3 regions of the Stenotrophomonas sp. CCNWLW162 genome follow, and region 3 is predicted to be linked to each of the others. Evidence: predicted binding sites of a transcription regulator. Region 3 holds the regulator's gene; each other region holds the start of a gene.
What was found. The regulator HrcA, encoded in region 3, represses chaperone genes, less so after heat shock. The targets are predictions, from matches to a motif close to TTNGCACTCNNNNNNNNNGAGTGCNAA.
Positions count from the first base shown of each region.

Region 1: the regulator HrcA is predicted to act here: its motif matches at 2,077-2,103, upstream of V9K93_RS06875 (co-chaperone GroES).
Region 2: the regulator HrcA is predicted to act here: its motif matches at 5,133-5,159, upstream of rpoH (RNA polymerase sigma factor RpoH).

Region 1 is NZ_JBBCBL010000002.1:406,481-416,938, forward strand. Features, by position in the region: gene groL (chaperonin GroEL) at 10-1,659, opposite strand; gene V9K93_RS06875 (co-chaperone GroES) at 1,743-2,030, opposite strand; gene V9K93_RS06880 (endonuclease) at 2,388-4,178, shown strand; gene cutA (divalent-cation tolerance protein CutA) at 4,247-4,585, shown strand; gene V9K93_RS06890 (protein-disulfide reductase DsbD domain-containing protein) at 4,582-6,966, shown strand; gene V9K93_RS06895 (TlpA family protein disulfide reductase) at 6,963-7,526, shown strand; gene V9K93_RS06900 (PepSY domain-containing protein) at 7,760-10,282, shown strand; gene V9K93_RS06905 (methyl-accepting chemotaxis protein) at 10,361-10,458, opposite strand, start outside.
Region 2 is NZ_JBBCBL010000002.1:450,272-460,729, reverse strand. Features, by position in the region: gene V9K93_RS07120 (response regulator) at 1-481, shown strand, start outside; gene ung (uracil-DNA glycosylase) at 478-1,191, shown strand; gene V9K93_RS07110 (serine hydrolase domain-containing protein) at 1,229-2,764, opposite strand; gene V9K93_RS07105 (M56 family metallopeptidase) at 2,895-4,424, opposite strand; gene V9K93_RS07100 (BlaI/MecI/CopY family transcriptional regulator) at 4,421-4,813, opposite strand; gene rpoH (RNA polymerase sigma factor RpoH) at 5,171-6,046, shown strand; gene purD (phosphoribosylamine--glycine ligase) at 6,197-7,480, opposite strand; gene V9K93_RS07085 (hypothetical protein) at 7,539-8,417, opposite strand; gene purH (bifunctional phosphoribosylaminoimidazolecarboxamide formyltransferase/IMP cyclohydrolase) at 8,434-10,017, opposite strand; gene V9K93_RS07075 (hypothetical protein) at 10,207-10,458, shown strand, end outside.
Region 3 is NZ_JBBCBL010000001.1:96,874-107,331, reverse strand. Features, by position in the region: gene pdxY (pyridoxal kinase) at 1-638, opposite strand, end outside; gene V9K93_RS00575 (MFS transporter) at 1,165-2,364, opposite strand; gene V9K93_RS00570 (AraC family transcriptional regulator) at 2,437-3,234, shown strand; gene dnaJ (molecular chaperone DnaJ) at 3,327-4,457, opposite strand; gene dnaK (molecular chaperone DnaK) at 4,612-6,537, opposite strand; gene grpE (nucleotide exchange factor GrpE) at 6,719-7,234, opposite strand; gene hrcA (heat-inducible transcriptional repressor HrcA) at 7,298-8,362, opposite strand; gene recN (DNA repair protein RecN) at 8,477-10,138, shown strand; gene V9K93_RS00540 (LysR family transcriptional regulator) at 10,263-10,458, opposite strand, start outside.

The DNA.
Region 1 (10,458 bases), on a different contig from region 3:
CACAGGACCTTAGAAGTCCATGCCGCCCATGCCACCCATGCCGCCCATGCCACCGGCGCCACCCATGGCCGGCTCGTCCTTCTTCGGAGCTTCGGCAACCATGGCTTCGGTGGTGATCATCAGGCCAGCGATCGAGGCTGCGTTCTGCAGCGCCGAACGGGTCACCTTGGTCGGGTCCAGGATGCCGAACTGCAGCATGTCACCGAACTCGCCGGTGGCGGCGTTGTAGCCGAAGCTGCCGGTGCCTTCCTTGACCTTGTTGACGATGACCGACGGCTCTTCGCCGGCGTTGGCAACGATCTCGCGCAGCGGGGCTTCCATCGCGCGCAGGGCGATCTGGATGCCGTGGTTCTGGTCTTCGTTGGCACCCTTCAGGCCAGCCAGCGCGGAGACCGCACGGACCAGGGCAACGCCGCCGCCCGGGACCACGCCTTCTTCAACGGCTGCACGGGTGGCGTGCAGGGCGTCGTCGACGCGATCCTTCTTTTCCTTCATTTCGATTTCGGTCGAGGCACCGACCTTGATCACGGCAACGCCACCGGCCAGCTTGGCCACGCGTTCCTGCAGCTTCTCGCGGTCGTAATCCGAGGAGGTGTCCTGGATCTGGGTCTTGATCTGCGCAACGCGCGAATCGACCGCAGCCTTGTCACCCACGCCATCGATGATGGTGGTGTTTTCCTTGGAAACCTGCACCTTCTTGGCGCGGCCCAGGTCCTTGATGGTGGCCTTTTCCAGCGACAGGCCCACTTCTTCGGAGATCACGGTGCCGCCGGTCAGCACGGCCATGTCTTCCAGCATCGCCTTGCGACGGTCGCCGAAGCCCGGAGCCTTGACGGCCACGACCTTGACGATGCCACGGATGGTGTTGACCACCAGGGTCGCCAGCGCTTCGCCTTCGACTTCTTCTGCGACGATCAGCAGCGGCTTACCGGCCTTGGCGACGCCTTCCAGCACCGGCAGCAGGTCACGCACGTTGGAGATCTTCTTGTCGTGCAGCAGGATGAACGGGTCATCCAGGTCAGCGGTCTGCGACTGCTGGTTGTTGATGAAGTACGGGGACAGGTAGCCGCGGTCGAACTGCATGCCCTTGACCACGTCCAGCTCGTTGTCCAGGCCCGAGCCTTCTTCAACGGTGATCACGCCTTCCTTGCCGACTTCCTTCATCGCGTCAGCAATGATCTGGCCGATCGACTCGTCCGAGTTGGCCGAGATGGTGCCGACCTGGGCGATCGCCTTGTCGTCGGCGGTCGGCTTGGAGATGCTCTTCAGCTCGTTGACGGCGGCCACGACGGCCTTGTCGATACCGCGCTTGAGGTCCATCGGGTTCATGCCGGCGGCAACAGCCTTGGCACCTTCGCGGATCAGGGCCTGGGCCAGCACGGTGGCGGTGGTGGTGCCGTCGCCAGCGTCGTCGTTGGTGCGGGAAGCAACTTCCTTCACCATCTGCGCGCCCATGTTCTCGAACTTGTCAGCCAGTTCGATTTCCTTGGCGACGGAGACGCCGTCCTTGGTGATGGTCGGAGCGCCGAAGCTCTTTTCCAGCACGACGTTGCGGCCCTTCGGGCCCAGGGTGGCCTTGACGGCATTGGCGAGAACGTTGACGCCGCGCACCATGCGCGAACGGGCGTCTTCACCGAAACGAATATCCTTGGCAGCCATTGCAGTTACCTCTTTGGTAGCGCCGGGCGATGCCCGGCGGCTGGGAATTGGAGATCAGGGGATGAAGCAGGTCGCGCCGAAGCTCAGCCGATGACGGCGAGCACGTCGTCTTCGCGCAGGACCTTGTACTCGACGCCTTCGCTCTTGTACGAGCTGCCGGCGTACTGGCCGTAGATGACCTTGTCACCGACCTTCAGCGACGGAGCGCGCACGCTGCCGTTGTCCAGCGGCTTGCCCGGGCCCACGGCCACGACTTCACCCTTGGTGGACTTTTCCTTGGCCGAATCCGGGATCACGATGCCACCGGCGGAGATTTCGTCGGCTTCGATCGGCTTGACCACAACGCGGTCGTGCAGCGGCTTGATGCTCATGAGAGACCTCTTAAGTTATTGATTGGTCTGAAAAAGTCTGGCGATGTTAGCACTCACCCAAGGTGACTGCCAGCATTGCTCGCGAAAAAGCCCGACGAATCGGGAGCAGGACAGAGATGGAGCTGGCCCCGGGCCTTTCAAGGCCGATCCCGCAAAAAAATTCACCGCCCGGCAAAGGCGCACCCAGGTGCTGCGTGAAGGCGGGGTTCCGCGTGCAACGCGACAAGCGGATGCCCGCAACCCTCGACATTTGGTGATACGCGTCGCACTGTCAGATATCTGACGTTCATTTACGACAAAGTGTCACTGGATCGGCCTTAGGCTCGGCCGCGCATTCCCAATCACAAGGAGTAGTCGATGCGATTGCTGTCCCCGCTTGCCGCTGCCTGCCTGCTGGCACTGGCCGCCGCGCCGGCCCAGGCCGAGGTCTTCATCAACGAACTGCACTACGACGACAGCACCGCCGCCGGCGACGTCGGCGAAGCGATCGAGGTCGTGGCCACCGCCGGTGAGGATCTGTCCGGCTACCGCCTGTACCTCTACAACGGCAGCAATCCGTCGGCCGCCACGGTCTACGCCAACAATCCGGTTCCCGCCGGTACCGCTGCAGGCTGCGGCAGCGCCAGCATCGCCGTGGTCACCTACCCCACCAACGGCCTGCAGAACGGCCCGAACGATGGCATTGCCCTGGTCGACGCCAGCGGCAAGGTGGTCCAGTTCCTCAGCTACGAGGGTGCCATCACAGCGTCCGGCGGGCCCGCGGCCGGCATGACCAGCCAGAACATTCCGGTGGCCGAGACCAACAGCACGGCCCCGGGCACCTCGCTGCAGCTGACCGGCAGTGGCAGCCAGTACGCCCACTTCACCTGGGCCGAGTCGGCCAGGCAGACCTTCGGCAACTGCAACAACGGCCAGACCTTCAGTGGTGGCGGCACCCCGGGCCCGAACACGCCGCCGTCGGTGTCCACCACCACCCCGGCCCAGGGCAGCAGCACCTTCCCCGCCGCCGCCGACCTGGAAGTGGTGTTCAGCGAGACGGTGAACCTGGCCAGCGGCGCGTTCGCCCTGAGCTGCGGCACTTCCGGCAGCGTGCCGCTGACTTTCCCGTCCAGCGGCCGCAGCGTGAAGCTGTCCACCAACACTGCGCTGGTGGCCGGTGAAGCCTGCCGCTTCGACATCCGCGCCGCGCGCATCACCGACCTGCAGGGCGCACACCCGGCCGCCGACAGCCGCATCGCCTTCACCGTGGCCAGCACCGGTGGCAATCCGGACCCGGGCAACCCGGGCGTGCCGGCCGGTTACTACTCCAAGGTCAACACCAGCAGCCCCAGCCAGCTGCGCTGCTCGCTGCACGCCACCATCAAGGGCCACACCGCCTACCCGTACAGCGGCTCGGGCACCAGCACCTGGACCATACTGGAGATCGCCGACGAGGATCCGAACAACAGCGGCAGGATCCTGGATGCGTACCGCAACCGCAGCTACGCCAAGGGGACCGATCGCGCCGGCAGCGGCAGCGGCCTGAAGTACAACCGCGAGCACACCTGGCCGAACTCGCTGGGCTTTGCCAGCACCACCGGCGACAAGGGCCTGCCGTACGCGCCCTACACCGACACCCACATGCTGTACCTGACCGACGCACAGTGGAATGCCGACCGCGGCAACAAGCCGTTCGGCAAGTGCGATGCCAACTGCGGCGAGCGTGCCACCGAGGCCAACAACGGCCAGGGCGGCGGCAGCGGTGGCTATCCGGGCAATTCGAACTGGGTACGCACCCCGGACGGCAACGGCGGCACCTTTGAAGTGTGGGGTGCACGCAAGGGCGACATGGCGCGTGCGGTGCTGTACATGGCCATCCGCTACGAGGGCGGCAAGGATGCGGCCACCGGCCAGTCCGAGCCGGACCTGGAGCTGACCGACGACCGCAGCAAGATCGTCAAGACCAGCAGTTCGCCGGCCTACATGGGCCTGTTGTCGACGTTGATCGACTGGCACCTGGCCGACCCGCCGAGCGCTGCGGAACGCGCCCGCAATGACGTGATCTACAGCTTCCAGGGCAACCGCAACCCGTTCATCGACCATCCCGAATGGGCCACCCCCGCCCTGTTCACCTCGGCCAAGCCGGCCACCTGCCAGCTGGCCAACTGACCGCGCAACGCAGCGGTCCATTGCCGCCGCCGGGCCCTGACCCGGCGGCGGCCCTATACTCGACGGTCATGTCGACCGTCGATCCCGTCCTGCTGTTGTTGACCACCTGCCCGGACCGGGCCAGTGCCGAGCGCATCGCGCACGCGCTGGTTGGCGAGCGCCTGGCCGCGTGCGTCACACGACTGGAGGGCGCGCAGTCGACCTACCGCTGGCAGGGCGAGGTCACCACCGACACCGAACTGCAGTTGCTGGTGAAGACCACCGCGAGCCGCGTCGATGACGCAATCGCCCGGGTCGTCGAACTGCATCCGTATGAACTCCCGGAGTGCATCGCGGTCGAAACCCGGGCCGGCCTGCCGGCGTATCTGGACTGGATCCGGGCACAGACCCGGGAGGACACTGATTGAAGACTTTGTTTGCGCGTGGCGCCGCCCTGTGCGCCCTGTTGTGGCTCTCGCTGCCGGCCTTCGCGCTGGATGAGAAGGACCTGCTGCCGGTGGACCAGGCGTTCGCGCTGACCGCGACCGCCCCCGAACGCGGCCAGGTGCAGCTGCAGTTCAAGATCGCACCGGGCTATTACCTGTATCGCCACCGCACCAGCGTCAAGGCCGACCCGGCCTTCAACGCAGGCGCGCTGCAGATGCCCAAGGGCGACAAGCACCACGACGATTTCTTCGGCGAGGTTGAAACCTATCGCGAGCGGCTGCAGGCCACCCTGCCCGGCGCACCGACCAATGCAGCCGGCACCATCAGCCTGGAAGTGCGTTACCAGGGCTGCGCCGACGCCGGTGTCTGCTATCCGCCGCAGAAGCGCGTGGTGCAGGTCACCCTGCCCGGCGGCGGTGCACAGGCGGCGGCCCCGGCCGCACGCCCCGGTGCGGCCAGCCCGTTCAACAACCCGCTGGCCGGTGCCGGCAACAGCGGCGGCCTGCGCCTGCCGGGTGCGGCCAGCAACAGCCAGGCGCTGCCACTGCCGTCGGAGCAGGCATTCGGCTTCGATGCCATTGCCAGCGATGGCAACACCCTGCTGCTGCGCTTCAGCCCGGCGCCGGGCTACTACCTGTATCGCGACCGCACCTCGCTGAAGCTCGAAGGCAGCGCCGGCGTGCTGGCCGACAAGCTGCGATGGCCGGCCGCTCAGTCGCATCGCGACGAGCACTTCGGCGATGTCTCGGTGTATTTCAACCAGGTGGAGGTGCCGCTGCCGCTGCGCCGCTCTGTCGCCGACGCGGTCGACAGCACCCTGGTGGTGACCTTCCAGGGCTGCCAGACCGACGGCATCTGCTACCCGCCGATGACGCGACGGGTGAAGCTGTCGATCCCGGCCGGCAGGATCAACGCCAGCGCCAACCAGGCGCCGCCGCGCAGCGAGGTGATCAGCCCGCTGCCGACCGCCACCGGTGCTCCGCGCGAGGCTGCCAATGGCGCGCCGCTGCGCCTGCTGCCGACCGTGCCCAACGCCGATGCCGGCACGCCGGCCGGCGCTGGCAGTGCCGCCGCTGACAACGCGTTCGCCGCCGACGCGCGCGGCGACAACGCCATGCGCACGCGCCCGCCAGCGGCCACGCCGAACCCGGACCGTTCGTTCCTGTGGGTCCTGCTGCTCGCCCTGGCCGGCGGCCTGGTGCTGAACCTGATGCCGTGCGTGCTGCCGATCCTGTCGCTGAAGGTACTCGGCCTGGCACAGAGCGGTGAAAGCCCGCAGCGCGCGCGCAGCCATGCGCTCTGGTACACGCTGGGCGTGCTGGTTGCGTTCGCGGTGATCGGTGCGTTGATGGTCGGCCTGCGCGCGATCGGCAACGCGGTCGGCATCGGCTTCCAGCTGCAGCACCCGGGCGTGGTGGCCGCACTGGCCTACGTCATGTTCGCAGTGGGCCTGAGCCTGTCCGGGGTGTTCACCCTCGGCGGTGGCCTCGGCAACCTCGGCCAGTCGCTGGCCAGCCGCAGCGGCCCGGCCGGGGACTTCTTCACCGGTGCGCTGGCCTGCGTGGTCGGCAGTGCCTGCGTCGGCCCGTTCATGGGCGGTGCGGTGGCCTATGCGTTCATCGCGACGCCACTGCAGGCGATGACCGTGTTCCTGTTCCTCGGCCTCGGCCTGGCCCTGCCGTTCCTGCTGATCGGCTTCGTGCCGGCGCTGGCACGCCGCCTGCCCAAGCCGGGCCCGTGGATGGAAACGCTCAAGCACGTGCTGGCTTTCCCGATGTATGCCACCGCGCTATGGCTGCTGTGGGTGCTGGGCAAACAGCGCGGCGTGGACGGCATGTCGCTGGTGCTGGGTGGCCTGCTGCTGTTCGCTTTCGGTCTGTGGCTGTTCGAACGCAACCGCTGGACCGGCCCGCGTCCCGTTGCCCTGCTGGGCGTGCTGCTGGCCATCGCTGCACTGGTGCCGACCTGGGGCGTCACCCAGCTGGCACCGCCAGCGCGCGCCGCACAGGCGGCCAGCGACAACGTGGTCGAATACTCGCCGCAGCTGCTGGACCGCCTGCGCGCCGACAAGCGCGTGGTGTTCGTCAACATGACCGCCGACTGGTGCGTGAGCTGCAAGGCCAACGAGCGCGCTGTGCTGTCGCGGCCGGAGTTCAAGGAACTGCTCAAGCGCACCAATGCGGTGTACATGCGCGGTGACTACACCAATGTGGACCCGCAGATCACCACGTTCCTGGAAGAGCACAAGGCCGTGGGCGTGCCGCTGTACGTGGTGTACGGCCCCGGCGCGCCGCCGACCGTGCTGCCGACCCTGCTGACCCAGGCGGTGGTCGAGGAAGCGCTGCTGCGCACCGCACGATGAAATGGCAACGGCCAGCGCTGCTGTGGACAGCGGTGCTGGCCGCCGGCCTCGGCCTGTGGGCCGGGTACCGGCTGGCACCAACGCCGGCTGCACCTGCCGCAGCGCCGGCCGCTTCCCCTGCAGCCCCCGCGACGCCTGCGCTGCAGGTGGGTGACCCACTGCCTGCACTGACGCTGCCGGATCTCGAGGGCCGACCGCTCGACCTGCGCCAGCGCTTCGCCGGTCGCCCGCTGCTGATCAATGTCTGGGCCAGCTGGTGCGCCCCCTGCGTGGAAGAGATGCCGGAGCTGGCACGCTTTGCCCATACCCGGGGCAGCGAAGGCGTGCAGGTGCTGGGCCTGGCATTGGATACGCCGGAAGACGTGCGCCGCTTCCTGCAGCAGGTACCGGTGGACTACCCGATCGTGATCGAGACCCCGGGCCCGCGCGATGCCAGCGTGCAGCTGGGCAATACGCAGGGACTGCTGCCCTACAGCGTGCTGTTCGACGCACAGGGGCGATTGCAGAAGGCGAAGCTGGGACCGTTCACCCACGGCGAGATCGACAGCTGGGTGAAGTGAGGGTCTTGGCAGGGTTGCACCCTGCACCCGCGGTAGTGCCGGCCGCTGGCCGGCAACCTCAGAAACAACAGCCAAGGCAACAGCAACAGCGGGCTTTCCGAGGGGTGCCGGGCGCCGCCCGGCCGATACCCCCTGCTTGACCACAGGCAGGGCGCCACGGAGAATTCCGCGACTAATTCTCATTTGCTGTTGCGCAGGATGCGGGCGGCAGCCTTCCAGGCCCTCCTCCTTCGATGTTCAAGAACGTCCTGTTCCAACTGCACTGGCTGCTGGGCATCACCGCTGGTGCCGTACTGGCCGTTATGGGCCTCAGCGGCGCCGTGCTGTCCTTCGAGGACGAACTGCTGCGTGCCGCCAATCCCGGATTCGCCGCGATCGCCGAGCACCATGCCGACGGCCAGCCACCGCTGGCGTTGAGCGAGCTGATGCCTTTGCTCCAGGCAGGAAGCGAGCGCCCCCTGCAGCGCCTGCGGATCGACGCCACCGGCCAGCGGCCCTCGGTGGCGCGGTTTGCCGGAGGCAAGGAACACTGGGTGTACTTCGATCCGTACAGCGGCGAGCGCTTCAGTGCCCTGCGCGGGCAGGCCTTCTTCGACTTCATCGAAGACCTGCATCGGCACCTCGCTGCCGGCGAGCGGGGCAAATGGATCACCGGCAGCTGTGCGATCGCGCTGCTGTTCTTCACCCTCTCCGGTCTCTACCTGCGCTGGCCCCGGCGCTGGTGGCACTGGCGCAGCTGGTTGGCGGTGGAGTGGAAGCGCAGCGGCCGTGGCTTCCTGTGGAGCCTGCACTCGGTGGTCGGCACCTGGGTGCTGCTGATCTACCTGATGAGTGCGTTGACCGGCCTGTGGTGGTCGTTCGACTGGTACCGCAGCGCCGCCAACACGCTGCTGGGCGTGGCGCCGGCAGCGAAGCACAAGGTCGCCGCCGACGCGGCACTGGACCTGGATCGCATCGAGGCCACGCTGTATGCGTTGCCGGGCGTGCGCACCGGGTACATCGACCTGCGCCTGCCGGAGAAGCCCGGGCAGCCACTCAATGTACGCGTGATGGCCGGTGATCCGGCGCGGCGCGGTGGCCACCACGATCGTGCACATGACCTGCTGCAGCTCGATCCGGCCAGCGGTGCGATCCTCGATGCCCGTCCGTATGCACGCCAGGGCGCCGGCGGACAGCTGGCCACCAGCGTGTTCGCGCTGCATTCGGGAAGTTACTTCGGTGCACCCGGGCGCGTGGTGGTGATGCTCAGCAGCCTGGGCATGAGCCTGTTCTTCATCACCGGCTGGATGCTGTACCTGGACCGCCGCCGCAGCCAGCGCGCCGCGCGCGGCCTTCGCCAGTCGCTGCCGGTAGCCACTGACGATGGCAGCAACCTACCCTGGCTTGTGGTGCATGCCAGCCAGAGCGGGCTGGGCGAGCAGCTGGCCTGGCGCGCGGCGGCGCTGTTGCAGGCCGCCGGACATGCGGTGCAGGTGCTGCCATTGGCCCGCGTCGACGGCTCACAGCTACAGCAAACCGTGCAGGCCCTGTTCGTGCTCAGCACCTTTGGCGACGGCGAACCACCGGATGCGGCGCGACGCGCTTCGCGACTGCTGCTCGCGCAGCGCGTGGACCTGTCGGGCCTGCAGTTCGCCCTGCTCGCGCTGGGTGATCGCCAGTACCCGCACTACTGCGGTTTCGGCCGCCAGGTCGATGCCTGGCTGATCGGCAACGGCGCGCGCCCGCTGTTCGAGCGCATCGATGTCGATGCTGCCTCGGTACCGTCCCTGCGCCAGTGGCAGCAGCAGCTGGCTGCATTGACCGGCATCACCACCGATGACAGCGTGCTGCCGGCTGCCACGCAGATGCATGACTGGCGCCTGCTCGGCCGCGACCGTCTCAACCCTGGCAGCATCGGTGGCGCGATCTGGCGTATCCGCCTTGCCGCGCCCGCCGAGGTGCGGTGGCAGGCCGGTGACATCCTGCATATCGCACCCCGCCACAATGCAGGGCACGCCAGTGCAGTGCTGAAGGCGCATGGGCTGGACCCACTGCAACCACTGCTGGTGGAAGGCAACCCGCGCACGCTGTTGGCCCTGGCCAGCGAGCGCGAGCTACCCGATGCAGACGCCGCGCTGGCGGTGCAGGATGCCTGCCTGTGGCTGCGCGGACTGCCGTTGCTGCCCGGCCGCGAGTACTCGATCGCCTCGTGCACGGATGACGGCGCAGTGGAACTGGTGGTGCGCCTGGTACATGACGCCTCCGGTCGGGCTGGACTGGGTTCGGGGTGGCTGTCACTGCATGCACCGATCGGTGCCAGCATCGTCGCCCGCGTACATCGCAATCCCGGCTTCCACCGCGTGCCGGGTGCACCGATGGTGCTGGTCGGCAACGGCACCGGCATCGCTGGCCTGCGCAGCCTGTTGCGCGAAGCCGCCCATGCTGGCGAGCACGGGCATTGGCTGCTGTTTGGCGAACGCCAGCGCGCGCATGACTTCCTGTTTGCCGAAGAAATCGAGGCCTGGCAGGCCGATGGCCATCTGTCGCGGGTGGACCTGGCGTTCTCGCGCGATGGCGACGGTGGCTACGTGCAGGATCGACTGCACGCCGCAGCCGATGCGCTGCACGAGTGGATGCAGCGTGGCGCGGTGATCCATGTCTGCGGTTCGCTGCAGGGCATGGCCGAAGGCGTGGACCAGGTGCTGCGCGCTGCGCTGGGAGATGAGGCAGTGGAGACGCTGCTGGAGAACGGGCGCTACCGGCGCGACGTGTATTGAGCCATCCCGCCGGGCATGGCCCGGCGCTACCGTTTCAATCTGCCTCGGGTAGCGCCGGGCCGTGCTCGGCGACCGCGTTCATGCCGCGCGTGCGGCCTGCCGCGCCGGCTGCAGCTGGAACGCCCCCACCGCCTCGGCCAAGGCATGCACCTGCGCCTGCATCTGTGCGGTCGAGG
Region 2 (10,458 bases), on a different contig from region 3:
CCATGAGGCACTGGCGACCTTCATCCGCGGCTATGTGCAGCCGCAGACCATTCCCGGCGCCACCATCCTCTATATCGAGGACAGCCGCGTGGTGGCCGAGGCCACCAAGCGCATGCTCGAACGCCAGCAGCTGAACGTGCTGCACGTGGTCAGCGCCGAAGAGGCGTTCACCCTGCTCACCGCCGAGTCGCTGGGCCGCAGCCGCCACCGCATCGACCTGGTGCTGACCGACGTCACCCTGAAGGGTGAACTGAGCGGCCGCGACGTGGTGCAGCGCGTGCGCGTGGACTTCGGCTACGGCAAGCGCCGCCTGCCGGTGCTGGTGATGACCGGCGATGGCAATCCGCACAACCAGACCGGGCTGCTGCAGTCCGGCGCCAACGACCTGGTGCTGAAGCCGATCGAAGAACGGCTGCTGGTCACCAAGGTGCTGTTCCAGCTGCGGCTGGCCCGATTGAATGATGGACCCCTGATTCGATGATGGATGAAGTAGCCGACACCCCGACGATCCAACTGGAACCGAGCTGGAAGCAGCATGTCGGCGATTACCTGCTGCAGCCGCAGATGCGCGAGCTGTCCAGCTTCCTGCGCCAGCGCAAGGCCAGTGGCGCGGCGGTGTTCCCGCCCGGCCCGCAGATCTTCGCCGCGTTCGATGCCACGCCGTTCGAGCAGGTGAAGGTGGTCATCCTCGGCCAGGACCCGTACCACGGCCGTGGCCAGGCCCATGGGCTGAGCTTCTCGGTGCCGCCGGGCGTGCCGGTGCCGCCGTCGCTGCTGAACATCTACAAAGAGATCGAGAGCGATCTCGGTATCCCGCGCCCGGACCATGGCTGCCTGATTCCGTGGGCCCAGCGTGGCGTACTGCTGCTCAATGCCGTACTGACGGTGGAAGAGGGCAAGGCCGGCGCCCACCAGGGGCGCGGCTGGGAAGGCTTCACCGACCACGTGGTGGACGTGCTCAACCGCGAGCGCGAAGGGCTGGTGTTCATGCTGTGGGGCGCCTACGCGCAGCAGAAGGGCAAGGTCATCGACACCCGCCGCCATCGCGTGCTGAAGTCGCCGCATCCGTCGCCGCTGTCGGCCCATCGCGGCTTCCTCGGCTGCCGCCATTTCTCGATGGCCAACGAGTACCTGCAGCGTCGCGGGCAGGCCCCGATCGACTGGTCGCTGCCGCCGCGTTCTGCGCTCTGAGCGGGCCGGGCGGTAGCCCGGTGCCGCCAGCGATGGATCAGTGGCCCGCTGCTGGCGCGATATCCGCGCGCCGATAGTAGGCGCGCGCGCCTTCGGCGATCACGCTCAATGCCTGCACGGTGCCATCGCCGCCGCGATGGAACAGCAGTTCCGCGCCCGCACTGCCTGCCAGGAAGCGGACGGGCGTCAGCGCCTGCAGTGCGACTGGTGCATCACGCCCGGGCAAGCGCAACTGCAGTCCAGCATCGACCGCCTGCACGTCCAGGGTGGCGGCGTCGAACCAATCGGCCAGGCCACTGCGCAGATCCATGGGCAGGGCGTCATCGAGTACGAAGCGGCCGCTGAAGCGCGCATAGCCATCCACCAGCAATGCGGGATCCAGCGTGCGGATGACCGGCTTGGCGTTGTGGCCGAGTGCATCGGACAGGGCATTGCGGATCTCCCCACGCAATGCAGGGCCGTTGTCCCCATTGGTCAGGATGACGAATCCATCGCCGCTCTCGGGGTAGCCTTCGATGCCTGCGTGATAGCTGTCGTTGCTGCCGTTGTGGAAGAAGCGGCGACTGGCGCCAGCGCCGGCCAGCTCCGGGCCCAGGCCACGGCCGGCCGGTGCCACTTCGCTGACCATCTGCAGGGCCAACGACTGCGGCAGCCATCCATCCGTGGTGCGGATGCTGCGCAGCAAGGCCGCGACGAACAGGCCCATGTCATTGGCGCTGGTCCACAGCCCCGACGCCGCCTGTTCTGGAAAGCTCTGCCAGCCGCGTGGCAGGGCCTCTGGCTGGCCCTTGTTGTCGTGCGCATGGGCAACGTTGCCGTAGCCGGCAGGCAAGGGATTCCGATACGTGCTGCGCGACATGCCCAGTGGCGAGAACACCTCGCGTTGCGCGACCTCAGCGAATGCTCTGCCGGTCAGATCTTCGATCGCCAGCTGCACCACCGTGTAGCCGCCACCGGAATAGTCGACCTGCTGGCCGGGTGCGTGGATCAGGCGTACCGGTTCATTCTTTGCAGGCGCCATTCCATCCAGTGTCTGCAGCAAGGTCGGAAGGCGTTCGGCGGGCTGGTAGTCCTGGAAGCCATGCACGTTGAAGCCGGCAGTGTGCGAGAGCAGCATGCGCAGGTTGATCGGCGGGTGCTGTCCCTGCGAATCGGCAGGCAGGTGCCAGCGGCGCAGGCGATGGTCGATGTTCTCCTCCAGCGAGACCTTGCCGGCAGCAACCAGCCTCAGGGTGGTTGCCGCAGTGCCCATTTTGCTGACCGAGCCGACCGAGAACACGGTATCGGCATCCACCGCGTCGCGCGTGCCGGCCTGGCGCAGGCCGTATCCGGCGGCGTAGACCACCTTGCCATCGCGGATCACCGCAACGGCGGCACCCGGTACCTTGTAGTGGGCGAGGCGTTCTTCGATCGACCACTGTGGCAGCGCGGCGCCCAGCTGCGCGGTGCTGGGGCGTAGGCCACGGGCCATTGCCTGCGCAAAGCGCGCAGCGTCTTCAGCGTTGGCGTCAGTGGCCATCACGTGGAACGGGGCAAGGGAGACCAGCAGCGAACACAGCAACAGGCGGTTCATCATCGACATCCTTGCAGGAGTGGAAGAAGGGCGGGATCGGCGCACGCGGTGCCACGCACGCCTGTCGCGTCCAGTCGTTGCGGGTGGAACGGGTTACCGCCGCAGCACAGGAGGCGATGCGGCGGAGGAGTCAGCGTCGTTCGCGGCGGGCGCCCTGCGCCAGCAGGTAATCGCGCACGGCCGCGTTGCCAGCCTGGTTCAGCGGTGTCCGCCAGCGCCCCAGCCAGCCGTCGGCTTCCACGCCCAGGTTGATGTCGGCGCCGTGAGCAAGCAGGTACTGCACGGTGACCAGGTGCCCTTCGCGCGAGGCATTTATCAGCGGTGTCTCGTCATAGGTCACGACCCGGTTGACGTCGGCACCAGCCTGCACAAGCTGCTCGACGATGGGTTGCAGGCCCAACGCGGAGGCGACGATCAACGGATTGCCTTCGCCCAGCGCGGCACGATCGGGGTCGGCGCCCAGTTGCAGCAGCGTGTCGACCATCGCCGGATCGCGTGCACGGATGGCCTGGATCAGCGCCGTGCCATCACCGAGCACGCGCGCATCAAGATCGACGCCGGCCGCCGCCAACAGACGGACCTGCGCGACGTCATGCGTGCTGGCGGCCTGGAACAGCTTGATGACGCGCGTATCGGAGGCGCTGGCAGCCGGTGATGGGGCGAGCCGTGGTGAGATGGCCACGGCGGTGCCGGTGCAGGCCAGCAGAAGCAGCAGGCCCAGCCCCAACAGGCTGCGGTGCCGGGTTTTGGGTGACCCGGCGTCCACCAGCTGATCAATGCGCTGCGCCAGCTGGCTGCGCGCACTGAACATACCCAGTGCAAGCGTCGGCGCCTCCTCGCGCAGGGCCTGCAGCTGTTCGACGCTGGCCAGCAGCGAACCTGCATAGTCCAGCGGTTCGCGTGCCTGCATCGCAGCGCGTGCATCACAGGCCATCTCGCGCAGTACCGCCAGGCGTGCCTGGGCAAGGTGCAGGAGCGGATTCCACCAGAACAGTGCTGTTCCCGCCCGCAGCAGCGTGCTTGTCCACAGGTCGCGCCGTTGCAGGTGTGCAACCTCGTGGCGGACGATGTCGCGCAGCACATTGTTGTCCAGGCGTGCCAGCAAGGGGCGGGGCAGGAGGATCTGCGGGTGCCACAGGCCGACGACCATCGGCCCGTCGACGGCGCAGGTGGCGATCGTCACGTGGGCGGGCACGATGTCGGCCAGGACCGCGCGCAGTCCGGCGGTCGCCGGTTGCGCCAGCCGCCGCAGCCGGCGTGCGTGCAGCGTCGCGTCCAGCAGGCGCATGCCCAGCCACAGGGTGCCCAGCAGCCACAGCAGTGCAAGCAGTGTCGGCAGGGTCTTCGGCAGTTCGACGTAGTAGATGTCGGGCTGTCGTCCGGCTTCGAAGATGGCTTCTTCCGCTGTTGCCCCTTCGCCGGGCATGGGGTGGAACGCGGCTGCGGGCGGTGCCGGTGCGGGCAGGGTGGTCGACCAGCCCGGCAGGAAGGCGCTGAGCGGCAACAGCAGGGCCGCTGCCATCGCTGCGGTCAGCAGCCAGGAGCGTTGTTCGGCACTGAGGGCCCGCCGCCGTGCCAGCCACAGCGCGGGCAGCAGCACGATTGCGGACAACAGCAACTGTCGTACGCCCAATGCCATCGCCAGGTCGATGAGGTTCATTCCTTCCTCCCGGCCCTGGCATCGCTGACGCGCTGCTGCAGTGCCTGCAGTTCGTTGCGGTCGATTTCGCGTTCGTCCACCAGGTGCTGTGCCAACACGTTCGGTGAGCCGTCGAAGAACTGATGCAGAAGATGGTCAAGCGCTTGCCGGCGGGCCTGCTCGCGGCTGAGCGTGGCGTGATAGATGTAGGCGCGACCTTCCTGGCGATGACTGACAAAGCCTTTCTTCGCCAGCACGTTGAACATGGTCAGCACCGTGGTGTACGCGACCGGCTTGTGTTGGCCGAGCACATCCGCCACATCGCGCACGGACGCTTCGCCCTTGTCCCAAAGGATGTCCAGGATGGCCTGCTCGGCGGGAGTGGGATTCTGCGAGACAGGGCGGGCCATGCGCTTCTACGTATGAATTAGTTGATGCATCGGAGCATGTCGCCGGGTGGCTGTCAACGGGTTTCTTAGTAGTAAAGGGACAACCCTCAGCCCTCGGGCCTGAACACCGGGCAACGTCTCCTGGCCTGAATGGACCTCCAGGACGGCCCGTTCAGCTCCGCTTGACCGGGAATCGCCGGTTTCCGGTGGGTAATTGATTGAATTCCAAGGGATTGTGAATCCCGAAAAGCGTGCTCGCCACTGTCATCAAATCGCGCTACGGTAGGGCTCTGTTTGGGACCAGTGTTGCATCAATAGGATGCTGGAACTTTTTCCTCCTTTAGCAGTCCAAATCCCGGACTGCTAAGATGGGTGCCTATGAGCCAGAACACCTCTACTGCCCTTGTGGCAAACAATCTCCCGATTCCCAGTGCGCTCGGTTCGCTGGACGCCTACATCGGTGCCGTGCACCAGATCCCGGTGCTGTCGGTCGATGACGAACAGGACCTGGCCCGTCGCTTCCGCGACGGCAACGATCTGGACGCCGCCCGCGAGCTGGTGCATTCGCACCTGCGCTTCGTAGTGCACGTGGCCCGCGGTTACAACGGCTACGGCCTTGCGCTGGGCGACCTGATCCAGGAAGGCAACATCGGCCTGATGAAGGCGGTCAAGCGCTTCGACCCGGAGATGGGCGTGCGCCTGGTCTCCTTCGCGGTGCACTGGATCCGTGCCGAGATGCACGAGTTCATCCTGAAGAACTGGCGCATCGTCAAGGTCGCCACCACCAAGGCGCAGCGCAAGCTGTTCTTCAACCTGCGCAAGTCGAAGACGCGCCTGGGCTGGATGAACGCGGCTGAAGTGAGCGCAGTGGCCAAGGACCTGAACGTGTCCGAGCGCGAGGTCATGGAAATGGAGTCGCGCCTGTCCGGTCGCGATATCGGTTTCGATGCGCCGACCGACGAGGACAACGAGCACGCGCCGCCGTCGCCGGCCGCGTACCTGGTGGCCAACGACGAAGACCCGTCGATGGCCTACGAACGTGCGGACAGCGAAGACAACCAGATGCAGCTGCTGCGCGAAGGCCTGGCCGAACTGGATGCGCGTTCGCGCGACATCATCCGCCGCCGCTGGCTGGATGCGGACAGCAAGGTGACGCTGCAGGAACTGGCCGACGAGTACGGCGTGTCGGCCGAGCGCATCCGCCAGGTTGAAGCCAATGCGCTGAAGAAGATGAAGGCGCTGTTCACCGCGTAAGCGGAGTGGCGTTGAAGCAATGAAAAGGCCCGGCATTGCCGGGCCTTTTTTTTTCCGAGGTGTTCAATCCACGCATGGCGTGGATCTACCCCAGCTATGCAGAACCAGTAGATCCACGCCATGCGTGGATGCCCTGATGCCGCACGTGCCTCACCCTTCGCGTGCGATCGCCCGCCAACCAATGTCGTTACGGTGGAACTCGTTGGCCCAGCTGACCTTGGCCACACCGGCATAGGCGTTGGCCTGGGCGTCGCGCACGCTGTTGCCTAGCGCCGCCACGCACAGCACGCGGCCGCCCGCACTGAGCACCTGGCCCTGCGCGTCCAGCGCGGTGCCGGCATGGAACACCTTGGCACTGACCGGCACGTCATCCAGGCCGGAGATCACGTCGCCGGTGATCGGCGATTCCGGGTATGGCCTGGCGGCCAGCACCACGCCCAGCGACGGGCGCGCATCCCAGTGTGCTTCCACCTGGTCCAGCCGGCCATCGATGGCCGCTTCCACCAGTTCCACCAGATCCGACTGCAGGCGCAGCATCACCGGCTGGGTTTCCGGGTCGCCGAAGCGCACGTTGAATTCGATCACCTTCGGCGCACCGCTGGCATCGATCATCAGGCCGGCGTAGAGGAAACCGGTGAACGGGATGCCGTCGGCAATCATGCCCTGCACGGTCGGGTTCACCACCTCGCGCATCACGCGGGCGTGCACCTCCGGCGTGACCACCGGAGCGGGCGAGTAAGCGCCCATGCCGCCGGTGTTGGGGCCGGTGTCGCCGTCGCCGACGCGCTTGTGGTCCTGCGAGGTGGCCATCGGCAGTGCATGCACGCCGTCCACCATCGAAATGAAGCTGGCTTCCTCGCCGTCGAGGAATTCCTCGATGACCACGCGTGCGCCGGCATCGCCGAACGCGTTGCCGGAGAGCATGTCACGCACCGCGTCTTCGGCTTCGGTCAACGTCATTGCGACGATCACGCCCTTGCCGGCGGCCAGGCCATCGGCCTTGACCACGATCGGCGCGCCCTTCTCGCGCACGTAGGCCAGGGCAGCGTCCACGTCGCTGTGCACGGCGTAGAACGCGGTGGGGATGTTGTGGCGGGCCAGGAAATCCTTGGCGTAGGCCTTGCTGCCTTCCAGCTGCGCGGCAGCGGCGGTCGGCCCGAAGATGCGCAGGCCGGCGGCGCGGAAGCGGTCGACCACGCCGGCCACCAGCGGCACCTCCGGGCCGACCACGGTCAGCGCCACGCCTTCGGCCTGGGCCAACGCCAGCAGGCCGTCGATATCGGTCACCTTCACCGCAACGTTGCGGCACTTGTCTTCGCTGGCGGTGCCGGCGTTGCCGGGCGCCACGATCACTTCGGTGACACGGGAGGACTGGGCCAGCTTCCATGCCAGGGCGTGTTCGCGGCCGCCAGAGCCGATGACAAGTACGTTCATCACGAGATTCCAGATTGCGTGGGAAGGGAAGGTCGATAGCCCCGGCGGCGCGCGTGGTTCACTCGCAGCCTTCGCGTCGCAGCGATTCGGGGAAGGAGTAGGCCCAGGTCTTCGGGTCCAGGGTAAAGCGGTGTTGCTGCCGCACCTGCTTGCCGCCACAGGTCGTGCCGGTTTCGTCGATCAGCAGTGGCCAGACCCGCGCGCTGCGGTCGCTGTCGTCGAAACGCAGGGCGAAGTCGATGCTGAAGCGGCGGGTGCGGCAGTCAGTGGCCGTATCCGGGTCGGTGTTGGCGTCGACCGTGTCGCACTCGTACTGGGCGTCATTGTCGATATGGCTGCGCACGCTGCCGCTGGCAGCCAGGCCGTTCGGGCCCGGCAGGATCAGCGATTGCGAGAGCAGCGAGAAGCCCTGCCCGAACCAGCCGTCCTCGACGCGGAAACCATAGAAGTCGCTGCCGGCGCGGATGATGCTGGCAGTGCCGGGCTGGCCACCGCTGCCGAAGCGCTCGCCGGTCAGTTCGCTGGTCACCTCGAAGCCCTCGCCTTTGGGGCGAAGCACGAAGAACTCGATGGTTCCCGGGTCGATATGCGCGCCATCAACCAGCGCACCGCATACCGCCAGCAGCTGCTGCCAGCTGTCACCGCTCACCACCGGTTGCTCGGCGCAGACCTGCCAGTCCATCGCATGGGTGTCGCCATCGTCGGTCCAGCTGCCGCGCCATTCACCGGAGAGCGTGGCGTTGCTGCCGTAACGCTGGACAAGGAAGGCCTGCAGCCGCGCAGTGCGGCTGGCATGCTGTGCCGGTGAGGCGGAGGCCATCGCAGGCGCATCTGCCTTCGGGCCCGCGCTGGGCTCGGCAGCAGGCTTGCAGCCGGCCAGCATGGCCGCGCCAGCGAGGGCGAGCACGGCCAGTGATTTCATCGAAACTGTGGACATCCGTGTCGCTCCAGGATCAATGGCGGAAGTGGCGCACGCCGGTGAACACCATGGCCAGGCCATGTTCGTCGGCGGCAGCGATCACTTCGGCATCGCGCATCGAACCGCCCGGCTGGATCACCGCCTTGATGCCGGCGGCAGCCGCGGCATCGATGCCATCGCGGAACGGGAAGAACGCATCGGAGGCCATCACCGAACCCTCGACCACCAGGTTCGCATCGGCGGCCTTGATGCCGGCGATGCGTGCCGAGTACACGCGGCTCATCTGGCCGGCGCCGACACCGATGGTGCGGTTGTCCTTGGCATAGACGATCGCGTTGGACTTCACGAACTTGGCCACCTTCCAGGCAAACAGCAGGTCGGTGAACTGCTTGTCGGTCGGCGCCAGCTTGCTCACCACCTTCAGCTCGTCGCGGGTCATGCCGCGGTTGTCGGAGGACTGCAGTAGCAGGCCTGAGCCGACGCGCTTGTTGTCGAAATTGTTCAGGCCGTCGCCGTGCGGGATGCGCAGCACGCGCACATTGGCCTTCTTCTGCGCGTATTCCAGCGCGGCCGGCTCGTAGTCCGGAGCGATCAGCACTTCCACGAACTGGCGGTCCAGGATCACCTTGGCGGTGGCCGCGTCCAGCGGCTTGTTGAAGGCGATGATGCCGCCGAAGGCACTGGTGGGGTCGGTGGCGTAGGCCAACTCGTAAGCATCGCCGTTGCCGGCACCGACCGCCACGCCGCACGGGTTGGCATGCTTGACGATGACGCAGGCCGGCGCGTCGAACTGGCGCACGCATTCCCACGCCGCATCGGCATCGGCCAGGTTGTTGTAGCTCAGCTCCTTGCCCTGCAGCTGCTGGAACGTGGCCAGCGTGCCCGGTACCGGGTACAGGTCGCGGTAGAACGCGCCGCTCTGGTGCGGGTTTTCGCCGTAGCGCAGGTCCATCACTTTCACGAAGGTGGAATTCATCTGCACCGGGTACTCGGCACGCACCGGCACCGCCGTGTCAGTAGCGGTGACCGCCGACAGGTAGTTGCTGATCGCGGCGTCGTACTGGGCGACGCGGTTGAACGCGGCCACCGAGAACGCGAAGCGGGTGGTGGCCGACAGCTGGCCGTCGTTGGCCTCCAGCGAGGCCAGCAGCTCAGCGTACTGCGACGGGTCGGTGGCCACCGCCACGCGGGCAAAGTTCTTGGCCGCCGAACGCAGCATGGCCGGGCCGCCGATGTCGATGTTCTCGACCGCGTCGGCCAGGGTGCAGTCGGCCTTGGCAGTGACCGATTCGAACGGGTACAGGTTCAGCACCAGCAGGTCGATGGCGCCGATGCCGTGCTCGGCCATCACCGCGTCATCCAGGCCGGAACGGCCCAGCAGGCCGCCATGTACCATCGGGTGCAGGGTCTTGACCCGGCCGTCCATCATTTCCGGGAAACCGGTGACGTCGGCCACGTCCTTCACGGCCAGGCCTGCATCGCGGATCGCCTTGGCGGTGCCGCCGGTGGACAGCAGCTCCACGCCGCGTGCGGCCAGCGCAGTGGCCAGCTCGGCCAGGCCGGTCTTGTCGGAAACGGAGAGGAGGGCCCGACGGACGGGCAACAGATCAGCAGTCATGGGGACAGGGCAATCGGCAGCGGAGCGGGGCCGATATTGTAGTTCTTGGGGCCCGGTGGCGGGTGCTGCCGGGGCAGATTCGCTGCGTCCAAAGCCGGTTTGACCGTAATGGGCACGGCCCGCGGGCTTGTCAGCCACCGCTGGGCACGGCACGGTGCCGCCTGTTCCCCGTGTGCAGGATGCCGTCCCGTGACCGTTGCCAACCGCCTGCAGGCCACCCTCGATGCCGAAGGGGCGCTGCTGTTCCTGGCCCGTTATGTGCGCCATGCGCGTTGTGGCCAAGGCGCGGCCTGGTGCGCCCAGGCCGATGTGCCGACGCTGCAGGCCGAAGCCGCAGAGCGCTGGGGCGAGCAGGCCGAGATCCTGTCCTGGGACGTGCAGCGCCGCGAACGCCGGCGCTGGCGGCGGCTGGAGTTCAAGGTCTACCTGGATGACGACAAG
Region 3 (10,458 bases):
GTCACCAACTCACCCGGGTTGCCACCCACGCTGTGCGCGATCACCCAGTGCGGACCGCGGTCCAGCAACGTGCGCGCGGCAGCGATGGCGTCAACCTCGGCCAGCGCAGGCATGCCGGTCAGGCGATTCAGTTCGAAGGCATTGGGCGTCACCAGCCAGGCATGCGGCAGCAAGCGTTCGGCGAAGATCGCCTCCAGGCCCGGTTCCACGTAGGGCCCGGTATGGGTATCGCCGATCACCGGGTCCAGGCAGTAGCGCAGTTGCGGGCAGGCCGGCAGGATTTCATCCAGCCAATCGGCAAACGCGGCGCCATTGGCCGTGCTGCCGAAGTAGCCGGATACCAGCATCTTCGCCCGCTGCGGCAGGCCGCGTTCGCGGGTGCCGAGCAGCAGATCGGCGAACCAGTCGGCGGGTAGCACGCGGCCGCGGGTGGTGTCGTAGAACGGCGCATTGCTGAGCAGCACGGTCGGGATCTCCGCCACGCGCACGCCCAGTGCACGCATCGGCGGCAGCGCGGCGCTGTTGCCGGCGTGGCCGTAGACAAGTTGCGACTGGACCGAGATGACATCGATCGGCGAGGGCCCGTCCGGCCGCTGGCGGCGGCCGTGGACCAGGTGGTTATCAAGGGATTCGCTCATGCCCGCATTCTACGCCCAAGGGGGTTTTCGGCAGGGCTTGCAGCCCTGCACCTGCCGAAGCAACGGCAAAGGCAACGGCAAAAGCTCGCATCCCCTGGGATGGCGGGGCGATGTCGGAGTGCGGGGACGCCGTGAACCCATCCATGGGGGCTTGGCAGCCGCATCCATGCGGCTGACACCCCGCACTCCGACACCGCCCCACCTCTGACAGATTCCGTGTGCTGTTGGTAGGTGTCGACCTTGGTCGACACATCTGTGAGACATCGAATGAATTCATCCGTGTCGACCAAGGTCGACACCTACCAGAGCAAAACGCCGCTCTGACAGATCGCGGAAAACTGTCGAAGGCGGGGTGGGTCCGGTTGAGGGGTGTGAGCGGCATGGATGCCGCGACCAAGCCTACATGGACGTATTTACGGCGTCCCCCTCAACCGGACCCACCCCGCCAACCCTCAGGAAACCAGATTCGGCTGTTGCTTCGGCTTTAAGCAGGTGCAGGGCTGCAAGCCCTGCAAACTCAAACCCCTCAGTGAACAACAGGCCGCGAAGGTGGCAGCCACGCCGCGACAATGCCGAGCAGCGGCAGGAACGCAGTCAGCTGGTAGACATACTCAATGCTGGTCTTGTCCGCCAGCAGGCCCAGCACGGCCGCCCCCAGCCCGCCCATGCCGAACGCGAAGCCGAAGAACAGCCCCGACACCATGCCGATACGGTGCGGCATCATCTCCTGCGCATACACCACGATGGCCGAGAACGCCGAGGACAGCACAAAGCCGATCAGCACCGCCAGCACCGTGGTCCACAGCAGGTCGGCATGCGGCAGCATCAACGCGAACGGCGCCACGCCGAGGATCGAGGTCCAGATGATCGGCTTGCGGCCGATGCGGTCACCCAGCGGTCCACCGAGGAATCCGCCGGCGGCGGAGGCCACCAGGAAGGCGAACAGGTGCAGCTGCGCCTGCGCCACCGGAATGCCGAAGTGGTGGATCAGGTAGAAGGTGAAGTAACTGCCGATGCTGGCCATGTAGAAGTACTTGCTGAAGATCAGCACGAGCAGGATCACCAGCACCCTGGCCACGGTGCGTGGCGGATGGCGCGGGGCCATCGACGCGGTGCTGGCCGGACGCGGTGTACCCAGGTGCAGCGCGTACCAGCGACCGACATAGGTCAGCAATGCAATGCCGATCAGGGCGGCGCCGGCAAACCACGATGCGGCATGCTGGCCATGCGGCACGATTACCGCGGCGGCAATCAACGGGCCCAGCGCGGTACCGAAGTTGCCGCCGACCTGGAACACCGACTGCGCGAAACCATGGCGACCGCCCGAGGCCAGCCGCGCGATGCGCGAGGCTTCCGGGTGGAAGATGGCCGAACCAATGCCGACCATCGCCGCCGCCAGCAGCACCATCGTGTAGTTCGGCGCGAAGCCGAGCAGCAGCATGCCGCACAGGGTCGAGGCCATGCCGATCGGCAGCGAATACGGCGCCGGACGGCGATCGGTGGCGATGCCGATCAGCGGCTGGAAGATCGAGGCGGTGAGCTGGTAGGTCAGCGTGATCAGGCCGATCTGGGTGAAGCTGAGATTGAAGCCGCCCTTGATCACCGGATAGATGGCCAGGATCAGCGACTGCATCATGTCGTTGACGACATGCGAGGTAGAAATGGCGGCCAACACGCCGGGAGCCACCGGGCGTGAGGTCGTTTTGGGGGAAGCCAGGGTCGACATGGACACAGTCAGGTTGGGGGCGAGCCACGCATGCTACGGTTGCACCTTCCTCCCTTCTGCCGCGTTCTGGTCATGGCCTATCGCAAAAAGGACATCCCCTGCCCGGTCCGCGAAACCGCTCCCTGGCGGGAGGTGCCGATACAACGACCGGTGACCTGCCGTGCCCGCCATTACCAGGCCGGCACGCATATCTCGCCGCACAAGCACCGCCGCCACCAGTTGGTCTACGCGCAGTCCGGGTTGATGGTGGTGCGCTCGGAAGTCGGCCGCTGGGTAGTGCCTTCCACCCGTGCGATCTGGGTGCCTGCCGGCATTGCCCATGCGGTGGACTGCATTGCCGAGGTACACATGCGCAGCCTGTATGTGGAGCCGGAGTTCGCGCCACACCTGCCTGCCGAAGCTTTCGCGATACAGGTGGCCCCCCTGCTGCGTGAACTGCTGCTGGCTGCCAGCCTGATCGAGGGCGCGCACGAGGACGACAGCCGCGATGGCCGTGTGGTGCGCCTGCTGCTGGACGAACTGCGGCGGATGGATGCGCTGCCGCTGCACCTGCCGGAACCGTCCGATCCCCGCCTGCTGAAGATCTGCCTGCACATCCAGAAGCATCCTGCGGATGACGCAACGTTGCAGGACTGGGCGCAGGCACTGGCGGTGGACGTGAAAACCATCCAGCGTCATTTCGCCAGCGAACTGGGCATGACCTTTGGCCAGTGGCGGCAGCAGGCGCGGCTGCTGGCAGCAATGGAACGGCTGGCGCTCGGCGAAAAGGTCATCGATGTCGCACTGGCGATGGGCTATGACAGCCCGAGTGCATTCACCAGCATGTTCAAGCGCCAGCTCGGGCAGACTCCGGCGGCGTTTTTCCGGTAGCGCCGGGCCATGCCCGGCGGCGGCAGTGCGGCACCACAAACGAAAACGCCGGGCACGGCCCGGCGCTACCGTTCAACGTTTCCGTTGAAGAATCAGGACGTCATCCGGTCCCAGAAGCCCTTCACGCCATCGATGAAGGTCGCCGACTTCGGCGAGTGCTTGCGCGCATCCTCACCGTTGAAGGTCGCCTCAAACTGCTCCAGCAGCTTGCGCTGATCGTTGGTGAGGTTGACCGGGGTCTCCACCACCACACGGCAGTACAGGTCGCCTTCGCTGCGGCTGCGCACCGAACGCACGCCCTTGCCGCGCAGGCGGAACAGCTTGCCGGTCTGGGTCTCGGCCGGGATGCGGATTTCCGCTTCACCGCCGAGGGTGGCCACGCGCACGGTGTCGCCCAGCGCGGCCTGCGAGATGCGGATCGGCACTTCGCAATGCAGGTCGTCGCCATCGCGCTGGAAGATCGCGTGCTCGCGTACCCGCACTTCCACGTACAGATCGCCTGGCGGCGTACCGGCCGGACCGGCCTCGCCTTCGCCCGACAGGCGGATGCGGTCGCCGGTATCCACGCCCGCCGGCACCTTCACCGACAGCACCTTGTCTTCCTCGACACGGCCGTTGCCGTGGCAGGTCTTGCAGGGCTTGGCGATGATCTGGCCGCGGCCGCCGCAGTTGTGGCAGGCCTGCTGCATGGCGAAGATGCCGCGCTGGATGCGCACCTGGCCGCGACCATGGCAGACGTTGCAGGTCTCGACCTTGCCGTCTTCGGAGCCGCTGCCATCGCAGTCGCCACATTCGGCCAGGGTTGGAATTTCGATGCGGCGCTCGACGCCACGCACCGCTTCTTCCAGGTCCAGCTCCATCACGTAACCGATATCGGCACCACGGCGGGCCTGGCGCGGGCCACCGCCGCCTGCACCACCAAAGATGTTGCCGAAGATGTCGCCGAAAATATCGTTCATGTCCGGGCCGCCCGGACCGCCGCCACCGCCCATGCCGTGCTCAAACGCGGCGTGGCCGTGGCTGTCGTACATGCGGCGCTTGTTGCCGTCGGACAGCACTTCGTAGGCTTCCTTGCACTCCTTGAAGGAGGCTTCGGCCGCCGCATCACCCGGGTTGCGGTCCGGGTGGAACTTCATCGCACAACGGCGGTAGGCCTTCTTCAGCTCTTCGTCGTTGGCAGTGCGGGCAACGCCCAGCACTTCGTAGTAATCGCGCTTGCTCATATCGTGGATCGCATTCCGGAAAGTCGGGATTCGTCAAAGCGGAAGAGCGGAACCAGGTCCGCTCTTGCGTCGGGCGCCCCGACACGCCAGAGGGCGGTCAGGACCCTGGTACGACAACGGGACGCTGGCAGGCAGCGTCCCGCGTCGGTCCGGATCAGGACTTCTTGTCGTCCTTGACTTCGGTGAACTCGGCATCCACCACGTCATCCTGCGCCTTGCCCGCATTGCCGGCGTCGGCGCCCGGGGCGGCACCGCCCTGCTCGGCCGAAGCAGCGGCGAACAGCGACTGGCCAGCTTCCTCCAGCACCTTCGACTTGGCTTCGATCTGCGCCTTGTCGTCACCCTTCATCGCGGTTTCCAGGTCGGCCAGGGCCGCTTCCACCTTGCCGATGACATCGCCGCCAACCTTGCTGCCGTGCTCGGTGATGGCGCTGCGGGTGCCGTGGATCAGGGCGTCGGCCTGGTTGCGGGCCTGCACCAGTTCCTGGAACTTCTTGTCTTCTTCGCGGTTGGCTTCCGCGTCGGCGACCATGCGCGCGATCTCTTCCTCGGACAGGCCCGAACCGGCCTTGATCTCGACCTTCTGTTCCTTGTTGGTCTTCTTGTCCTTGGCCGACACGTGCAGGATGCCGTTGGCGTCGATGTCGAAGGACACTTCCACCTGCGGCAGGCCACGCGGGGCCGGCTCGATGCCGGACAGGTCGAACTTGGCCAGCGACTTGTTGAAGCGGGCCTGTTCGCGCTCACCCTGCAGCACGTGCACGGTCACCGCCGACTGGTTGTCCTCGGCGGTGGAGAACACCTGCGAGGCCTTGGTCGGGATGGTGGTGTTCTTTTCGATGATCTTGGTGAACACACCGCCCATGGTTTCGATACCCAGCGACAGCGGGGTCACGTCCAGCAGCAGCACGTCCTTGACGTCGCCGCCCAGCACGCCGCCCTGGATCGCAGCACCCAGTGCCACGGCTTCGTCCGGGTTGACGTCCTTGCGCGGTTCCTTGCCGAAGAACTCGGTCACCGCCTGCTGCACCTTCGGCATGCGGGTCTGGCCGCCGACCAGGATCACCTCGCTGATGTCGCTCGAACGCAGGCCGGCATCGTTCAGGGCGACGCGGCACGGCTCGATCGACTTCCTGATCAGCTCTTCCACCAGCGACTCCAGCTTGGCGCGGGTCAGCTTGATGTTCAGGTGCTTCGGACCCGACGCGTCGGCGGTGACGTACGGCAGGTTCACTTCGGTCTGCTGGGCGCTGGACAGCTCGATCTTGGCGCGCTCGGCAGCATCCTTCAGGCGCTGCAGGGCCAGCGGATCCTTGCGCAGGTCGATGCCCTGGTCCTTGTTGAACTCTTCAACCAGGTACTCGATGACGCGGTTGTCGAAATCTTCGCCACCCAGGAAGGTGTCGCCGTTGGTGGCCAGCACTTCGAACTGCTTCTCGCCGTCGACATTGGCGATCTCGATCACCGAAACGTCGAAGGTGCCGCCGCCCAGGTCGTACACAACGATCTTGCGATCCTTGTTGTCGCCCTTGTCCAGGCCATAGGCCAGCGCGGCCGCAGTCGGCTCGTTGATGATGCGCTTGACGTCCAGGCCGGCGATGCGGCCAGCGTCCTTGGTTGCCTGGCGCTGGCTGTCGTTGAAGTAGGCCGGCACGGTGATGACCGCTTCGGTGACCTTCTCACCGAGGAAGTCCTCGGCGGTCTTCTTCATCTTCTCCAGCACCTTGGCCGAGATTTCCTGCGGTGCCATCTTCTTGGCATCGCTGGTGGCCACCCAGGCATCGCCATTGTCATGGGCCAGGATGCTGTACGGGACGTGCGCGATGTCCTTCTGCACTTCGGCGTCGGTGAACTTGCGGCCGATCAGGCGCTTCACCGCGTAGAAGGTGTTCTTGGGGTTGGTGACGGCCTGGCGCTTGGCCGAGGCACCCACCAGGACTTCGCCGTCCTTGGTGTAGGCGACGATCGACGGAGTGGTGCGATCGCCTTCCGAATTCTCGATGACGCGGGCCTTGCCGCCGTCCATGATCGCCACGCACGAGTTGGTGGTGCCGAGGTCGATACCAATGATCTTGCCCATGGGGGAGACTCCTGAAGAATGCTGTTTAGGTCAGTCCGGCCGTTCGGCCGGTGGATGAATACGAAGTGGGGGAGGCCCGTGGAACATTCAAGCCATCCTCCGAACGCTGTGTTTCCGGTTGTCCGGCGCGTTCAGCGTCGGGTCGGGCGCGGGTCGTGCCCGCCTCCCGGCCCCGCGGGGGTCAGTCGGCCGCCACCACCACCAGCGCCGGCCGCAGCAGGCGCTCGTTGAGCAGGTAGCCCTTCTGGAACACGGTCACCACGCTGCCCGGGGCGGCACCCGGAGTCGGCACCTGGCTGATGGCCTGGTGATGCTCCGGATTGAACGGCTGGCCGGTCGGGTCCAGCAGGACCAGGCCGTTGTCGCCGGCGACCTTCAGCAGCTGCCGGTAGGTCAGCTCCAGGCCTTCACGCAGCGGATGGGCATCATCGCCGGCGGCCTTCAGGCCGGCATCCAGGCTGTCGAACACCGGCAGCAGCTCGCCCAGCAGCTTCTCGTTGGCGAACTTGCGGGCCTGCTCGATGTCGCGGGCAACGCGCTTGCGCTGGTTCTCGAGGTCGGCGCGTTCGCGCAGTACATCGGCCTTGACCTGCTCAAGCTCGGCGCGCAGGCGCTCCACTTCGTCGTTCACGCCGGCGGCGGCGGCCGCATCGGCGGCACTCTGCTGGGATTCGATATCTGGATGTTCGTGGTTCATGTCTGGGTCCCTGGCGGTCAATCTCCGCCTCCACCCACCCTAGTGTGGGCGGGATGCTGCGTTTCAAGCGTCGGATGTTCCGGGAGTACGCCCGGCCGGTGAAAAGGCCGCGCCGAGCACATCGGCGGTGGCCTGGACCAGCGGGATCATGCGGTCGTAGGCCATCCGCTTGGGCCCGATCACGCCCAGCACGCCCAGCACCTGGCCATTGGCGGTGTACGGGGCGGTGACCAGCGAGACGCCCTGCAGCGGCATCATCCCTGTCTCCTCACCGATGAAGATGCGCACGCCCGGGGCCTGGATGGTGCGCTCCAGCAGCTGCAGGATCTCGCGTTTGCTGGAAAACAGCTCGAACAGCTCACGCAGTCGCTCCAGGTCGGACAGGTCCTGTACTCCCATCAGCCGGGTCTGGCCGGCCACCAGCATGTCGTCGGCCGGCGGCTGCAGCGCCTGCTCAGCCAGCTCGATGCTGTGCGCCAGCAGCTGCTCCAGCTCCGAGCGGGCGTCGCGCAGCTCCAGCAGCAGGCGGGTACGGATCTCGGCCATCGGCAGGCCGGCGAAATGGGCATTGAGGTAGTTGGCGACCTGCTCCAGCTGGCCTGGCACGAAGTCCTGACGGGTCTCGATGACGCGGTTCTGCACCTCGTTGTCGGCGAACACCAGGATCGCCAGCACCCGGCGTCCATCCAGCGCCACGAAATCGATCTGGCGGAAGGCGAACTGCTCGCGTCGTGGCGCGCTGACCACGCCGACGAAGTGGCTCATCGCCGACAGCAGTTCCGAGGCGCTGCCGAGCAGGGCCTGGGTGCTGCCGCCGCCCGCCAGTTCCTGACGCAGGCGGGCCAGCTCGCCCTCGCCCGGCGGCTGCATCTGCAGCAGGCTGTCGACGAACACCCGGTAGCCATGCGCGGTCGGGACGCGCCCGGCCGAGGTATGCGGCGACGCCAGCAGCCCCAGGTCTTCGAGGTCGCCAAGGATGTTGCGGATGGTGGCCGGGCTGACCTCCAGGCCGGCCACGCGCGCCAGCGTCTGCGAGCCGACCGGCTCGCCGTCCTGGATGTAACGCGCGATCAGCGTGCGCAGCAGATGGCGCGCACGCGGGGCAAGCTGGTCGGGAGAACCGTGCATGGAATCAACCTGTGAGACACGGACACTAGATAATGGCGGCGCATCACCTTGGCAAGTCATTGGACCTCCCTCGCCCACGTGCTAGCGTTGCGCGGCTGCTGATACCCCTTACCCATGCTCAGACATCTTTCGATCAAGGATTTTGCCGTTGTCCGCGCCACCGAACTGGAGTTCGGGCCCGGCATGACGGTCGTTTCAGGCGAGACCGGCGCCGGCAAGTCGCTGATGGTCGACGCCCTGGGCTTCCTGTCCGGCCTCCGCGCCGACAGTGGCGTGGTCCGCCACGGTGCCGCGCGCGCCGAGCTTTCCGCCGAATTCGCGCTGGACCAGCTGCAGGCCGCACGCCAGTGGCTGGCCGACAACGAGCTGGACGATGAGGAACAGTGCCAGCTGCGGCGGGTGATCCGCGCCGATGGCGGTTCACGTTCGTGGATCAACGGCCGCCCGGTGACGCTGGCACAGCTGGCGGACCTGGCCGGATTGCTGGTCGAAATCCATGGCCAGCATGAGCAGCAGGCCCTGCTGACGCGTCCGTCGCAGCTGGCCCTGCTCGACGCCTATGCCCGCAACGAGGACGAGCGCCGCCAGGTGCGCCGTGCCGCCGCCGCCTGGCAGACGCTGGTCGACGAATCGCTTGCCCTGTCGCAACAGGGCGACGTCAGTGACCGGATCGGCTTCCTCGAACACCAGCTGCGCGAGCTCGACCGCGAGGACCTGGAGCCGGAGTCGATCGCCGCACTCGGCGCCAGCCACCGCCGCCAGGCCCATGCCAGCGCCCTGTTGAGCGCCTGCCAGGCGGCCAGCAACCAGCTCAACGGCGACGACGGCAGTTCCGCACTGGACCTGCTGCAACAGGTCCGCCATGAGCTGTCGAGGCTGATCGAGCACGACCCGCGCCTGGGCGAGGTGGACGGCCTGATCGAGAACGCCTCGATCCAGCTGCACGAAGCCCTGTCGCTGCTGGACCGGGTGCACGATGACCTCGACGCCGACCCCGAGCAGTTCGAGGAGAACGAGCGTCGCCTCGGCCGCCTGCACGACCTGGCCCGAAAGCACCGCGTGCCGATGGACGAGCTCGGCGCGCAGCGCGAGCGCATGCATGCCGAAGTGGAACAGCTGCGTGGCGCCGACGAGCGCCTGCAGCGCCTGGCCGGCGAGATCGACAAGGCCGCCGCCGCCTGGCGCGTACAGGCCGACGTACTGTCCGCCAGCCGCCGCAGCGCTGCTGCCGAACTGTCGGCCACCACCACCGGCATTATTGCCGAGCTGGGCATGGGCGGCGGCCAGTTCCTGATCGAGCTGGAGCCGCAGGACGCCGGCAAGCCCGATCCGCAGGGTGCCGAACGCGTGGAATTCCTGGTCGCGGCCAACGCCGGCCAACCGCCGCGCGCGCTGCGCAAGGTGGCCTCCGGCGGTGAACTGTCGCGCATCTCGCTGGCCATCGAAGTGGCCGCGCTGGACCTGGATGCGGTGCCGACCATGGTGTTCGACGAAGTCGACTCCGGCATCGGCGGCGCGGTGGCTGACATCGTCGGGCAGAAGCTGCGTGCGCTTGGCGAGAAGCGCCAGGTTCTGTGCGTGACCCACCTGCCGCAGGTCGCCTCGAAGGGCCATGCGCACTACCGGGTCAGCAAGGCGCCGGTGGAAGGCATGACCCAGAGCGCAGTGGAAAAGCTGGACAGCAAGGCGCGCGAAGAAGAACTGGCACGCATGCTCGGCGGCGTGGAAGTGAGCAAGGAAGCGCGCGCCGCCGCACGCAAGCTGCTGCAGGTCTGAGGCCCGCTTTTGTAGCGTCGGGCCATGCTCGACTTCCGCACGGTAGTGCCGGCCGCTGGCCGGCACCCCGACGCGGTTGGGCGAAGATCGTGAGGTTGCCGGCCAACGGCCGGCACTACCAGGCTCACCCCAACGGCCGCGCCAGATCCACCGTTTCCACCAGGAAATCGAGGAACGCGCGTACGCGTAGCGGCAGGTAACCGCCCTGCCCCAGGAACACTGCGTGCACCTCTTCGAGGTCACCGGGATTGGCCGCTTCCAGCACCGGCAACAGGCGTCCGGCAGCGATGTCCTCCTGCACCTGATAGGTCGCCAGTCGC